Regions from separate parts of the Pseudomonas sp. CCI3.1 genome, predicted to be linked through region 1. Evidence: predicted binding sites of a transcription regulator. Region 1 holds the regulator's gene; each other region holds the start of a gene.
What was found. Region 1 encodes sigma-54, which starts transcription at its own class of promoters, with help from an activator protein. Its sites were predicted from a motif close to ANTGGCATNNANNTTGCTNT; they were not measured.
Positions count from the first base shown of each region.

Region 2: the regulator sigma-54 is predicted to act here: its motif matches at 1,954-1,973, upstream of RGV06_RS06645 (flagellar basal body rod protein FlgF).
Region 3: the regulator sigma-54 is predicted to act here: its motif matches at 1,996-2,015, upstream of flgA (flagellar basal body P-ring formation chaperone FlgA).

Region 1 covers NZ_JAVIWO010000001.1:2,209,788-2,214,694, reverse strand. The annotation lists gene rapZ (RNase adapter RapZ) at 1-429, opposite strand, end outside; gene ptsN (PTS IIA-like nitrogen regulatory protein PtsN) at 432-896, opposite strand; gene hpf (ribosome hibernation-promoting factor, HPF/YfiA family) at 909-1,217, opposite strand; gene RGV06_RS10190 (RNA polymerase factor sigma-54) at 1,293-2,786, opposite strand; gene lptB (LPS export ABC transporter ATP-binding protein) at 3,029-3,754, opposite strand; gene lptA (lipopolysaccharide transport periplasmic protein LptA) at 3,754-4,299, opposite strand; gene lptC (LPS export ABC transporter periplasmic protein LptC) at 4,286-4,858, opposite strand; gene RGV06_RS10170 (KdsC family phosphatase) at 4,867-4,907, opposite strand, start outside.
Region 2 covers NZ_JAVIWO010000001.1:1,451,315-1,456,221, forward strand. The annotation lists gene flgH (flagellar basal body L-ring protein FlgH) at 1-303, opposite strand, end outside; gene flgG (flagellar basal-body rod protein FlgG) at 328-1,113, opposite strand; gene RGV06_RS06645 (flagellar basal body rod protein FlgF) at 1,159-1,899, opposite strand; gene RGV06_RS06650 (DUF3304 domain-containing protein) at 2,548-3,069, shown strand; gene RGV06_RS06655 (DUF3304 domain-containing protein) at 3,054-3,587, shown strand; gene RGV06_RS06660 (T6SS phospholipase effector Tle1-like catalytic domain-containing protein) at 3,572-4,907, shown strand, end outside.
Region 3 covers NZ_JAVIWO010000001.1:909,858-914,764, reverse strand. The annotation lists gene lafA (lateral flagellin LafA) at 161-1,036, opposite strand; gene flgA (flagellar basal body P-ring formation chaperone FlgA) at 1,150-1,845, opposite strand; gene RGV06_RS04035 (flagellar basal body protein) at 2,064-2,414, shown strand; gene flgC (flagellar basal body rod protein FlgC) at 2,420-2,848, shown strand; gene RGV06_RS04025 (flagellar hook capping FlgD N-terminal domain-containing protein) at 2,848-3,573, shown strand; gene flgE (flagellar hook protein FlgE) at 3,570-4,757, shown strand; gene RGV06_RS04015 (flagellar basal body rod protein FlgF) at 4,767-4,907, shown strand, end outside.

The DNA.
Region 1 (4,907 bases):
ATTGGTGGTGTTGATGGTCAGGTCAGCGAGGTCGGCGATCGGTCCAAGCAGTTGGGTTTCATCGCGAATGGCCTCGGCAAGCGAGCGGCTTGCACTGCTGAGCGGGTGACGCCTGCGTGTTTCCGAGAAGCGCTTGAGCAGGGTTTCTTCGTCGGCATCCAGGTACAGGACATCGCACTGGATATGCCGGTTGCGAACCTCTTCAAGCAACTGAGGAAAGCGTGACAAGTGGCTTGGCAGGTTTCGCGCGTCAATCGACACGGCCACCAACGGCTGAGCCAATTCGGTGTGAATCAGCGCGCGCTCGGCCAGTTCCGGCAGCAAACCTGCCGGCAGGTTGTCGATGCAATAGAAACCGTTGTCTTCAAGGACGGCGAGGGCAGTACTTTTACCGGAGCCGGAGCGTCCGCTGACAATTACTAAGCGCATGATTAATGACCGTTCTGTACGTCCAGAACAACCTGATACAACGCTTCGTTGCTGGGTGCGGTGCGCAGTCTTTCGCGCACGTCTTTACGATCGAGCATGCTGGCAATCTGCCGAAGCAGTTCCAGGTGTGCATCGGTTGCCGCTTCTGGCACCAGCAAAACGAAAAGCAGGTCGACCGGCGCGCCATCGATGGCGTCGAAATCTATAGGGGCGTCGAGGTGAAGCAAGGCGCTTACAGGCGACTCACAGCCCTTGAGGCGGCAATGGGGTATGGCGATGCCGTTACCAAAACCAGTGGAACCCAGTTTTTCACGGGCGATAAGGCTCTCAAAAACATCCTGCATTTCGAGACCAGGCACTTCGCGGCTGATCAGGTTGGCAATGTGTTCGAGTGCGCGCTTTTTACTGCCGCCCGGCGCGTTCACCAAGGAACGGCCGGGGGTCAGGATACTTTCAAGTCGGATCATGGGTAGGGAGTATTAACGACCGGTCGCGCCCTGGAGCAGGCTTTGGGTCTTTTCCTTATGCTTTTTCAGTTGGCGATCAAGCTTGTCAGTGAGCAGATCAATGGCGGCATACATGTCGTCATGCTCGGCGTTGGCAACGACTTCTCCTCCATGGATATGCAAGGTAGCTTCGATTTTCTGTTTCAGTTTTTCGACCGCCATCGTTACCTGTACGTTGGTAATCTTGTCGAAATGACGCTCAAGTCGGTCGAGTTTTTCGCCGATGTAAGCGCGTAGCGGTTCGGTGACTTCCAGTTGGTGTCCACTGATGTTGACTTGCATACAGTTTCTCCTTTGATGCCATTGCATAAAGTGGCAGGCCGAGCAGCCTGCCACTGAAACGCCGGGGTCCGTGGCTTACATCAAACGCTTGCGTTCGCTCGAAGGCGCTATCCCTAGGGATTCGCGGTACTTGGCGACGGTGCGACGGGCTACCTGAATACCTTGTGCCTCCAGTAAACCAGCGATCTTGCTGTCACTCAACGGCTTTTTCTGATTTTCAGCGGCAACCAGTTTTTTGATGATGGCACGGATGGCAGTGGAGGAGCATTCGCCGCCTTCAGAGGTGCTGACGTGGCTGGAGAAAAAATACTTCAGCTCATAAATACCACGCGGGGTATGCATGAATTTTTGTGTGGTAACACGCGAAATGGTGGATTCGTGCATGCCCACTGCTTCTGCGATGTCATGCAGTACCAGTGGCTTCATGGCCTCGTCGCCATACTCCAGAAAACCGCGCTGATGCTCGACGATTTGGGTCGCCACTTTCATCAGGGTTTCGTTGCGGCTCTGCAGGCTTTTGATAAACCAGCGCGCTTCTTGCAGCTGGTTGCGCATAAAGGTGTTGTCGGCACTGGTGTCGGCACGGCGCACGAAGCCTGCGTATTGCGGGTTCACCCGCAGGCGTGGCACTGATTCCTGGTTGAGTTCTACCAGCCAGCGTTCGTTATCCTTGCGCACGATCACGTCCGGAACGACGTACTCGGCTTCGCTGGACTCGATTTGCGAGCCGGGGCGCGGGTTGAGGCTTTGTACCAGTTCGATGACCTGGCGCAGCTCGTCTTCTTTGAGCTTCATGCGGCGCATGAGCTGGCTGTAGTCGCGTGCGCCCAGCAAGTCGATGTAATCCGTGACCAGGCGTTTGGCTTCGCTCAGCCACGGCGTCTTGGCCGGGAGCTGGCGCAATTGCAGCAGCAGGCACTCGCCAAGATTACGAGCACCAATGCCGGAGGGTTCGAATTGCTGAATGCGGTGTAATACGGCTTCAATTTCGTCGAGTTCGATATCCAGCTCAGGGTCGAACGCTTCGAGAATCTCTTCGAGGGTTTCGTCCAGGTAGCCCTGGTTATTGATGCAGTCGATGAGGGTTACACCGATCAGTCGGTCGGTGTCGGACATCGGTGCAAGGTTCAACTGCCATAGCAAGTGGCTTTGCAGACTCTCGCCAGCAGACGTACGGGTGGTGAAGTCCCACTCGTCATCGTCGTTGCTTGGCAGGCTGCTGGCGCTGGTCTGATAAACATCCTCCCAGGCCGTGTCCACAGGCAGCTCGTTGGGGATGCGGTCGCCCCAGTCGCCGTCTTCCAGGTTGTCTACAGTCTGTGCGGACTCCTGATAGGTGGGCTCCTGAACGTCGGTATTGGGTTTTTGCTCGATGTTGTCGGCCAAGGGGTCTGCATTGTCGAAGTCGTCGCCTTCTTCCTGGCGTTCGAGCATCGGATTGGACTCCAGGGCTTCCTGGATTTCCTGTTGCAGGTCGAGGGTCGACAATTGGAGCAGGCGGATGGCCTGTTGCAGCTGAGGTGTCATAGTCAGCTGCTGGCCCATTCTCAGGACTAGCGATGGTTTCATGGCAGGGGCTTAACACCTTATTCGCCGGCGCACATGGCGCCATCCACTACAGGGCGCGTGAGCGCCAAACATAAGCAAATTATATGCCTGAAACCGGTGCGTTTGCCTAGGGGGCGTTCTCAATTAGTTTCCACGGCGATGGGCAAACCAATTTAGAGCGCGCCAATGAGCGGCTGGGCAATAAAAATCATGGGGACTTTTTACTGCCCCTGGTGCTCTGGCAACACGCTCCATGCCTGGATTTACAGGCGGAACTCGTGGCCCAGGTAAACTTCTCTCACCAGTTTGTTGGCAAGAATCGTTTCTGCATCACCTTCAGCGATCAACTGTCCGTCGTTCACGATATAAGCGGTTTCGCAGATATCGAGTGTTTCGCGCACGTTGTGATCGGTGATCAGCACGCCAATGCCTTTGGCCTTGAGGTGATGAATGATTTGCTTGATATCGCCCACCGAAATCGGGTCAACCCCGGCGAACGGCTCGTCGAGGAGGATGAACTTGGGCGCAGTGGCCAAGGCGCGGGCAATTTCGACCCGGCGACGTTCACCACCCGACAGGCTCATGCCCAGGTTGTCGCGGATGTGGTTGATGTGGAACTCCTGCAGCAGGCTTTCCAGCTCTTTGCGCCGACTGGCCTTGTCGAGCTCCTTGCGTGTCTCGAGGATCGCCATGATGTTATCCGCTACAGACAGTTTGCGGAAAATCGAGGCTTCCTGCGGCAAGTAACCAATGCCGGCGCGTGCGCGGCCGTGCATCGGTTCGTGGCTGACATCCAGATCATCGATCAGGACGCGACCCTGATCGGCATGCACCAGGCCGACAATCATGTAGAAGCACGTAGTCTTGCCCGCACCGTTAGGGCCGAGCAAGCCCACGATTTGCCCGCTGTCGATCGACAGGCTGACATCACGTACTACCTGACGGCTCTTGTAGCTTTTGGCCAGATGCTGGGCTTTCAGAGTTGCCATTACTGGGCCTTCTGCGGGTCGGTTTTCTTCTTGGGCTGGATCACCATGTCGATGCGTGGGCGAGGCGCTGTTACCTGGCTACCATTTGCACGACCGGCGTTGGCGACTTGTTTCACCGTGTCGTAAACGATTTTCTCGCCTTCGGTGGTGTTGCCGTCGTTGATGACTTTGGCCTTGTCGATCAGCACGATGCGATTTTGCGGCGCATGGTACTGAATGGTCACGGCGTAAGCCTGAACCGGTTTAGGATCTGTGGCTTTTTGCAGTTGCTCGAAGTAAGCCAGGTTGCCTACGGAGGTCACCACGTCGATTTCGCCCGCTGCGTTACGGGTGATGGTGACGGTGTTGCCGGTGATTTTCATCGAGCCCTGGGTGATGATCACATCGCCCTTGTAGGTGGCGATGCCTTGCTTGTCATCCAGTTGTGCTTCGTTGGCCTGAATGCGGATAGGTTGCTCGTTGTCGTTCGGCAGAGCCCAGGCGCTCACGCTTCCCAGTGCTGCGCTCAAGCTGAGCAATAAAGGGAGGGTTTTAACGAGACTCATACTGTCCTCTTACGTTGGACAGCAGGTCCATCCTGCCGTCTTTCAAATATGCTTTCATTCCCTTGCCAGTAGTAACGCCGCCAGCACCGTCGATTCTAACGTCTCGCTCGGTCTGCGCATATTGCTTCTGCGGGAATACAGTCATGCGTGTACTGGTAATAATAGTGGTGCGTTTTTTCTCGTCGGTACGGGCTATGCGCACCGAGTCGATCAGCTCGACCTCGGTACCGTCCGGATTGACTTCGCCGCGCTCACTTTTCACGTCCCATGGGTAAGCCGTACCGCGATAAAGCTGCATTTTCGGGTTGGTCAGTTGAGTGACCTCCGAGGCTTTCAAATGTTCAAGCTTCTCGGAGGTCATCTCGTACTGCAGCTTGCCGTCGGGCAGAAACTGTAGGCTGCGTGCGTTGGTTGCGAAATAGTCGATAGCATTTTCGTCAACGGCCACGGTCGGGGCGTCGAGAAAGCGTTCTGGCCTGATATTCCAATAGCCAACTGCTGCAAACAGCGAAGCAATGACCGCGAACAGCAGTATTTGGCGAATCTTTTTGCTCAGCATATAAAGCTCTATAGGTAGGCGGCGTGGGCTGCGTCCAGGCTGCCCTGGG
Region 2 (4,907 bases), 760 kb from region 1:
CGAGGTCAGGCCGATGCTGGTATTGCTGTTTTTACCGATCGCCGAGTTGGCGTTTTTGCTCGCCTGCGTCCGCTCGTTCAGAGTGATGGTAATGATGTCGCCAATGCGGAACGCCTTGCGGTCGCTGTACAGGTTCTGCTCGAAGCCAGCCTGGTAAATCGAACCGTTATTGGCCGCAGCCGGCAGCGGCGTGCGCGGCAGGACAGGGGCGTAGTACGGGTCGTTGGCCCGCGGAGGCGGACTGACGCACCCCGCCACAAAGGTAATGGCGCCCAGTGCCAGAACAGAAAACAAGCGCTTCATGAGCTCTCCCGCTATTTCACGTAATTACAGGTTTTGCGTGACAAACGACAACATCTGGTCAGCGGTGGAGATCACTTTCGAGTTCATCTCGTAGGCGCGCTGAGTGGTGATCATGTTGACCATTTCTTCCACGGTGCTGACGTTCGAAGTCTCAAGCATGCTCTGCATGGTCAGACCGAAACCGTTGAGGCCCGGGGTGCCAATCTGCGGCGCGCCGCTGGAGGCGGTTTCCAGGAACAGGTTGCCGCCCTGGGACTGCAAACCGGCCGGGTTGATGAAGTCGGCGGTCTGCACGTTGCCGATCACTTGGGCGGCCGGGTTGCCGGCGATGGTCACCGACACGGTACCGTCCTGGCCGACGGTGAAGGTCTGGGCATCGGCGGGCACCACAATCGCCGGTTCCAGGGCAAAGCCGCTGGCGGTGACGATCTGGCCGTTGGCATCCAGGTGGAAAGTACCGTCGCGGCTGTAGGCCGTGGTCCCGTCGGGCTGCATGATCTGGAAGAAACCACGGCCATTGATTGCCATGTCCAGCGGCTGGTCGGTGGTCTGCAGGCTACCGGCGGCGAAGTTCTTTTGCGTGCCCACGATGCGCACCCCGGTGCCCACTTGCAGGCCCGACGGCAGTTCGCTGTCCTGGGTCGACTGGGCACCTGGCTGGCGCTTGATCTGGTAGAGCAAGTCCTGAAACTCGGCGCGATCACGTTTGAAACCGGTGGTCGACACGTTGGCCAGGTTGTTGGAAATGGTGGTCAGGTTGGTGTCTTGTGCAGCCAAACCTGTTTTTGCAACCCACAGTGCCGGAAGCATGGTGCTCTCCTCGCGCGCCGATTTTTCGGCGCTGCGTTCAAGTAATTAGCTGATGGACAAGACGCGAGTCATGGCCTGGTCGTCTTCTTTGGCGGTGTTCATCATTTTGATGTGCAACTCGAACTGCTTGGACAGGGCCAGCACCGAGGTCATTTCATCGACGGCATTGACGTTGCTCGCCTCCAGAAACCCCGAAACCACCTGCACGTTGGCATCGGCTGGCGCCGGCTGACCGTCGTTGGTGTGGATCAGGCCGTCCAGGCCCTTGCTCATGGTTTTCAGGTCGGGCTGGACCAGCTTGATGCGGTCCACTTGCGCCATCACCCGCGGGCCTTCGCCCTGGGCACGAATGCTGATGGTGCCGTCCTGGCCGACTTCGATCTGTTGCTGGGGCGGTACCGCGATCGGCCCGCCGTTGCCCATGATCGGCATCCCGTTGCCAGCACGCAGAATGCCCAGGGCATCCACATTCATGCTCGCGGTACGCACATAGGCTTCACTGCCGTCAGGTGCCTGCACGGCCAGCCAGCCATCGCCGGACACGGCCACGTCCAGATCGCGCCCTGTTTCAACCAGAGCGCCGGGAGTGAAGTCGGTCGCGGGGCGTTCGCTCAGAGCAAAGGCACGCGCCGGAAAGCTGTCACCAAACACCGGCATCGAGCGGGCCTGTTCCAGGTCACGCTGAAAACCGTTGGTCGAGATGTTCGCCAAATTGTTGGCATGGGCCTTTTGCGCCAGTGCGTTCTGACTGGCGCCGGTCATTGCCACATAAAGGTACTTGTCCACAGTCTTTCCTCTGTCTGACGGACGCTTGCCGCCCACCGCTGTACTGCGATGGCTAAAGCAATTTGCGCACCAACTATTTTTTGACGCCATGCAGCGCGGGTTTGCGAGGGGGTGGGGTGAGGTACGGGGCAAGATCAGCGGGATGAAAACGGCGGGGTTATGCCGGTTGCGGCAATGCATGGCCAGAAACGTGTCGCTGACGAGGCAAAATCCGGAAAACCTTGCACTTCCCTTGCCCCAACCTGCCTCTGAAAATCCTGGCGCCGACAATTCACGCAAATGCTCGGTATTAACCAGTGCGCAAGAAGTTGCACACTTATTACAAGAACAAACTGGCGAACAGTTATCTGCAGACTAAAACACAAGAAACCGACCAACACTGTGCAACTTCTTGCGCACTTTTATAAGTTTCGTTTATTTGTTTATACACTTCAGCCGCCCCTGCATTGGCAAACTTTTATGAACACCATAAAGAGCATTTGATTTTGCCAACACTAGACTTGATAGTTATAAGACGCCTGAACTCCAGCCACCCTCACGGGCGTTTCAATAATCTCACTAACACTTTAAAGGCACTTAGCAAACACCCACTGGCATTGCACTGGGTGCTCTTCTTTCAATAAGCCTGACAAGAGACAAGACCCACTTATGAACTGCTTGCCCCTTTTGATATTAATCAGCGCCCTCTCACTGCAGGGCTGCGCCGACGCCATACCTGACCGGTTAGGCGCGCCCATCGAGGGGTACAGCCATACCTCGGCAGCGATTAACCGGTTTTCGGTGAATAAGAATGGCGGGCCCAATTTGGCGCCCTACGGATACGGCGGCGGGCAAATGTGCTGCGCGACGCTTCCCGTGAAATGGCACCCCGGTTTGACGGTAGTGGTCGAGTGGGAGAAAGACCCCAATCCGTTTGATTCCGCCAACTGGCCCAAACCCCGCTATTCCGATGCTTGGTCCAAGGCCGCCCGAGAGCACGAAGCCAAGTACACCCGCCATCGTGCCGTTGTGGCGGTTGCGCCGTATGAACGCTTAGGTGTCGTCAATGTTCACTTTCTACCCTGCAACCAAGTCGCTGTTACGGCAGGTCTGATGATGCCCCGCTCACCCAACTACCCCTATAAATTCCCTCAAAAAATGCAGGAGCCTGCCACATGTCCGACGCCGTGATCCGTGGACTGTTGGTGATGTTAATCAGCGCCCTCTCGCTGCAGGGCTGCGCCGACGCCATACCTGACCGGTTAGGCGCGCCCATCGAGGGGTACAGCCATACCTCGGCGGCGATTAACCGGTTTTCGGTGAATAAGAATGGCGGGCCCAATTTGGCGCCCTACGGATACGGCGGCGGGCAAATGTGCTGCGCGACGCTTCCCGTGAAATGGCACCCCGGTTTGACGGTAGTGGTCGAGTGGGAGAAAGACCCCAATCCACATGCATATGCCGACTGGCCCAAACCCCGCTATTCCGATGCTTGGTCCAAGGCCGCCCGAGAGCACGAAGCCAAGTACACCCGCCATCGTGCCGTTGTGGCGGTGGCGCCGTATGAACGCTTAGGTGTCGTCAATGTTCACTTTCTACCCTGCAACCAAGTCGCTGTTACGGCAGGTCTAATGATGCCCCGCTCACCCAACTACCCCTATAAATTCCCTCAAAAAATGCAGGAGCCTGCCACATGCCCGACGCCATAATCCCACCATTCAAAAAGCCTGATCCGGAGTTCCTCAGCCTGACCCCCGACTTCAAAACGAGTGGGTTATTGCCGCAAACACCAGGGGATGTATTGCGTAATTATCGGGAGCAACTGAAGGCTTTCCACCCGTTTGAACAGCAGGCGATGGACGCAGAGCGTGCTGCCGGTAGGGTTTACGCGGGGGCACCGTGCATGAAGATGGTGACCATCACGCTTTGCTTTGACGGTACTAATAACCATGAGCCTTCGGACAGCCTGGCGTTACCGTCGACCACGACCAATGTGGCACGTCTGTTTCATGCGAGCTTGGGAGGCTCTGAACATGAAGCAGAACAGAGAGAGGGGTTTTATCGTTATTACCTGCAAGGCGTCGGCACCGAATTCAAGGAAATAGGCGAGTTCAAACCCGATGGTGCAGGGTTGATGGCTTCCGTTGGTGGCGAGAACCGAATCAATTGGGGGTTGACCCGTTTGATTGACGCACTGAAAAGGGCCTCTGGCGATACTTATCTTGATAATGGAGATGCCTACGCCCTCGTACATAAAATGGGCACCAGCCTCACCGAAGATGCCCTCGGGGTCTCACTCTTCAAAAACAGCTATGACCGTCGCAAAGAAGTCTTGGATCAACCGCTGGCCGAACTCAAAGCCCAGATCGACGCGGCCCATACCGGCAAGACCATCGCTGAGATCAAGGCCATACGCCTGTTCGTGTACGGCTTTTCACGGGGGGCAGCCCAGGCGCGGGCATTTGCCAACTGGCTGGAAGCCCTGACCAAGGTCGAGGTGGAAGGCACCACCTGCTACCTGTTTGCCGGGTTGCCGATCAAAATTGTGTTTATGGGCTTGTTCGACACCGTTGCCTCAGTGGGCATCCCTTACCTGGCGCCGTTTGCCGCAGGCCATATGGGCTGGGCCGACGGCACGCTGCGCCTGTCAGACTCCGAAGCGTTTCTTGAGCACTGCGTGCACATGGTGGCCGCCCACGAGCAGCGCAGTTGCTTCCCGCTGGATTCGATCCGGCGCAAAGCCAACCCCGACGATCCGAATTGCCCTTCGACCTACCGCAACGGCACGGCGGAGTACCTCTACCCCGGCATGCACTCCGACGTGGGTGGCGGTTACCCGCCCGGCGATCAGGGCAAAGCTGCAGCAGGGGGAAAAGAGGTGCTATCGCAGATTGCCCTGCACCATATGTATGACGAGGCCTACAAAGTTGGCGCTCCGCTGCAGGCACCCAAAGATGCTCTCGAAAACGAATTGGAAAGGCGCTGGCCATGGCGTGTGATGGATGGTGCGACGGCGGTTGAATTCCAGG
Region 3 (4,907 bases), 1.3 Mb from region 1:
GGCCCGCTCAGCGGGCCATTTTTATTGGGACGAGAAAAGCATGGGTGGAGCAGGAGGCGTTTTCATCCCCTCCGTCCTCTCACACCACAGTGCGTCAGGATAAAAAAACGCCCCCGAATCACTTCGGGGGCGTTTTTGTTCAAGCGTCCTGCCTTGGGTTTTAGCCCAACAAGGACATAACCATGCTCGGCATTTGCCCGGTTTGCTTGAGCATGGAGATGCCCGACTGCATCAGCATGGAGTTCTTGCTCATCATCGCGCTTTCGCTGGCGAAGTCGGCATCCATGATGCGCCCACGGGCCATTTCGGTGTTGTCCTTGACGTTGGACAGGTTGTTGGCGGTGTGGTTGAGGCGGTTGATATTGGCACCAAACTGGCCGCGCAGTTCGCCCACGCTGTCCAGCGCAGCGCTCAATGCGGTGATCTGGGCGTTGGCGGCGGTGCTGGTGGAGATTTCAGTGCCGGATACCGGGGCTGCGCCGTAGCTCTTAGACAAGCCGCCCAGTTCAGTGCCCAGGCCGGAGGTTTGTGCCGACAGGTCAAGGTCGAGGGTCTCTGCGGCGCTGGCGCCGATCTGGAACGCCACGGCCGAACCGAATTTGCCGGTGGTGCCGTCACTGCCGAACAGTTTTTCGCCAGCGTAAGCCGTGTTCTCCATGATGTTGTGCATTTCTTTGCCCAACTCGTCGTACTCGGCCTGCATCGAGGTGCGGTCGGCGTCGCTGTTCGTTCCGTTGGCAGACTGTGTGGCGAGGTCTTTCATGCGCTGCATGATGTCGGTCAATTCGTTGAGCGAGCCATCAGCGGTCTGCAGCAGCGAAGACGCGTCGCTGACGTTACGCAGGGCCACCGCCATGCCTTTGGACTGAGCGTTCATGCGGGTAGCGATCTGCAGGCCAGCGGCGTCGTCAGCGGCAGAGTTGATGCGCAGGCCAGTGCCCAGGCGCTGCTGGTTGACGGCCAGGGCGTTGTTGGTCTTGTTCAGGTTGGTCTGGGTCAGCAGCGAGGAGTAGTTGGTGTGGATAGTCAGGGCCATGATCGAAATTCCTGGTGAGCATTGAGTGTTGAAATTGTCGCGGTGCAGCTTGTTCTGCCCGCTGACACTCAAAAGGCGACCGATGATTCGACACACTTAAATCCCTAGGCAAATTATTTTCCAGGCGGCTCAAAGGTGCTGCTGACCTTGCCGCTGCCGATCACCTTGGCCTCGATGATTTTACCGCTGGCGGTGTTCTTGACCCTGATCACCATGCCCAGGCGTCCGTCCTGCTGGGCCTCGCCCTGGGTGCTGGCATGAATGTCACCGTGGTTGGCAAGCACCGTCACGCGTTCGCCACGGCGGACCAGCCAGGGCGCAACCAGCATGTCCCGGGTCAGCACTTGCTGGCTGCGGGTGCGTCGCTTGGCGCTCAGGCCGACCACCTCATCCACCTTGTTGAAGAGCCCGGTGCTCTGGCGGGTCACCGGTACTTCCTGGTACCCGAGCATGGCCAGGGTGATGAGTTGCCCGCGCTCAATGATCTGCGCGGCGGCCACCGCCCGGATAAACACCGTGGCCTGGCTGGTGACGTCAACTGACCACTGAGGTGCAGCGCACGTGAGGGTCAGGCGCACGCGGCCATAGCCCCGCCAGTCATGCCCGCTGCTGTCTATCTGTAGTGGCTGCTCGCAGGGGGCGGTGGGCGCCCCTTCAGGCAGGGCAAAGACCTTGTGGGTCAAGCGCGGCGCTTGCCAGCCCTGGTCTGCGGTTTTGTCTATCAGCTGCAGGGTGAAGTACTGCCCCACGGCTTGATCGATTTGCCGGTCAAGGGCCTCGTCGGCCACCGCCGCGGAGCAGGCCAGCAACAGTAGGGCGCCGATGGGCGCGCAAGAGGAAATGCGCCTTCCTCCTGGTGCTCCCTTCGATGCCTGAAGCGGAAGCAAAGCGGCCGCTAACACTCTTCGTGTATTCATTTAATTTCTTTTAAATCAGCAAGTTAAACCTGTTTTTTGAAGTGGGCACGCTTCCTGCAATTACCTGCGGGCAAGAGGCATGACCTCAACTTCAATCAATGGTACAGGCAATGAGTATAAGGATAGATGACGCGCTCGGTGTGCATACGCGTGCGCTCGGGCTGCATATGAAACGCACCGAAATTCTGGCCGCCAACCTGGCCAACGAAGACACCCCGGGGTTCAAGGCCCGGGATCTGGACTTCGCCGCAGAAATGGGCCGCAACGCGTCATCTTCCGGTCTGAGCACGCAGGCCCGCCTGCAATACCGCGTACCGGCGCAGTCAGCACAAGACGGCAACACCGTGGAGTTGAGTGTGGAGCAGGCCGCCTTCGCCAAAAGCACGTCGGACTACCAGACCAGCCTGACCTTTCTCAACATGAAATTTCGAGGCCTCAAACAGGCCATCGAAGGACGCTGAACACTATGGCTTTTGACTCCATTTACCAGATTGCCGGCTCTGCGATGAATGCCCAGACCGTGCGCCTGAACACCGTGGCCAGCAACCTGGCCAACGTGGATTCCGCTGCAGGCGCCGCCAAGGATGTTTATCAGGCTCGCAAGCCGGTATTCGCCGCAGTTTACGAAAACAACCAGTTGAGCCGAGGCGTCGGCATGGGCGGCGCCCACGTGCAGGTCATGGATGTGGTGACGGCGGGGCGCGAAGCGAAAACGCGTCACGAACCCGACCATCCCTTGGCTGATCGCGCCGGCAATGTGTACTACCCGGACATCAGCGAAATCGAAGAAATGACCGACATGATGTCCGCCACCCGCAGTTTTGAAACCGGGGTGGAAGTGCTCAACCGTATCAAGAGCATGCAGCAAGGCCTGCTGAAATTGGGAGAAGCCTGATGAGTACAGTCAACAATGACAACGTCACCCCGGGGGGGGGCGGTCAGCAAGGCCCCAAATCCAACGGTGCCGAAATGCAGAACACCTTCATTCAGTTGATGGTTGCGCAAATCAAGAACCAGGACCCCACCAAACCGGTGGACAGCAGCGAGTTCCTTAGCCAGTTCGCCACCATGTCCCAGGTACAAAGCCTGGAAAAAATGTCGGCACTGACTGAAAACAACATGGTGCTACTGGAAAACCTGCAGTACCTGAGCGCCTCCACGCTGGTGGGGCAGGTGGTCAAGGTGGCGGTTGATGAACTGAACATCACCGACAAACCGATCCAGGGTGAGGTGGAACTGGAGCACAGCGCTTCGGATCTGGTGGTAGTGCTCACCGATGCCAACGGCGTGAAGACCGAAATTCCACTGCCACCCAGTGAGCCTGGCCGTGTCGGTTTCGAAATCGACCCGCAGGCGCTGGGGCTCAAACCGGGCAAATACGATATCGAGGTCAAATCCAGCAGCGGTGAAAGCCTGAGGGTTGAAGTCAAGGGCAAGGTCAGCAGCGTGCGCCTTGGGGGTGACGGGCCGGTGCTCGCCATTGAGGGCGTGGGGGATGTGCCGTTCTACAAGATCACCGAGTTCAGTGAACCCACGCCGTTAACCAGCTTCCTGCCACGCAGTGGTTCCAACCCGTTCCAGCGCTCTCTCAGTCAATTTGCACAAGGCCAACGTTCATGAGTTTCAACATTGCCCTGACCGGCCTCAATGCCGTGTCCCAGCAACTCAACAGCATCAGTAACAACATTGCCAACTCCGGCACCGTGGGCTTCAAGTCATCGCGTACCGAGTTTGGCAGCCTGTACTCCGGCACCCAGGCGATGGGCGTCGGGGTACTGGGCCAGACCCAAAGCATGGGCCTGGGCGGCTCGCACTTTGCGACAGGCAACAACTTGAACCTGGCGATCTCCGAAAGCGGTTTTTTCGTAACCCGCAGCTCAAGCGGTGATATCAACTACACCCGCGCCGGTGCCTTTGGCAAAGACCGCGACAACTATCTGGTGGATGCCAGCGGGCAATTTTTGCAAGGTTACCCAGTCGATGCTGCGGGCAATCTGCAGGTCGGTGTGGTGGGCGATCTGCGCCTGCAAAACGGCAATCTGGGGGCCAAGGCCACGGACAAAATCGATTTTGCCGTCAATCTGGACGCCAACAAGGACGTGGTCACAGTCACGCCGTTCGACCCGACCAACCTCAACAGCTACACCAGCACTCAAACCACGCCGGTGTACGACTCCCAGGGCAAACAGCATTCGCTGACGCAGTATTTCGTCAAGACCGGGGACAACACCTGGGAGGTCCATTACTACGTTGGCAACACTGAGGTGGGCGGCCCCGAGCCGATGACCTTCGATACCAGGGGCCAACTGAGCACCCCGGTGGGGCCGGTCAATATCAACTTCGCGCTGCCGGGCGTGGATGCCATGAACATCAATATCGACTACACCCGCAGCACCCAGAGTGCCTCGGATTTCGTGGTGGCCACCAACAATCCGAACGGTTATCCCGCAGGTGAAAACACCGGTGTCACCGTAGAGAAGGATGGCAAGGTCTATGCCACCTACAGCAACGGTGAGCGGATGCTGCAAGGCCAGGTGGTGTTGGCCAACTTCATCAACCCCAACGGCCTGAAAAACGAAAACGCCACGCGCTGGAGCGCTACGGGCGAGTCGGGCAACCCGTTGATAGGCACCCCGGGCACCGGCCTGTTTGGCGACCTGACGGCGGGGGCGCTGGAGAACTCCAACGTCGATATGACCCAGCAACTGGTCGGCCTGATGGAAGGCCAGCGTAACTACCAGGCCAACAGCAAGGTGTTGTCGACCAACAAAGAGCTGACCCAAGTGCTCTTCAACTCCATTTGAGGCTGACCCATGGATCGTTTGGGATACACGGCAATGACCGCCGCCAGCCGCACGATGACTGCCCTGGCCGTGCGCTCCAATAACCTGGCCAACGTCAACACCCCGGGCTTTCGCAGTGATCTGGAACAGTCCGTCAGTGTGCCGGTGCAA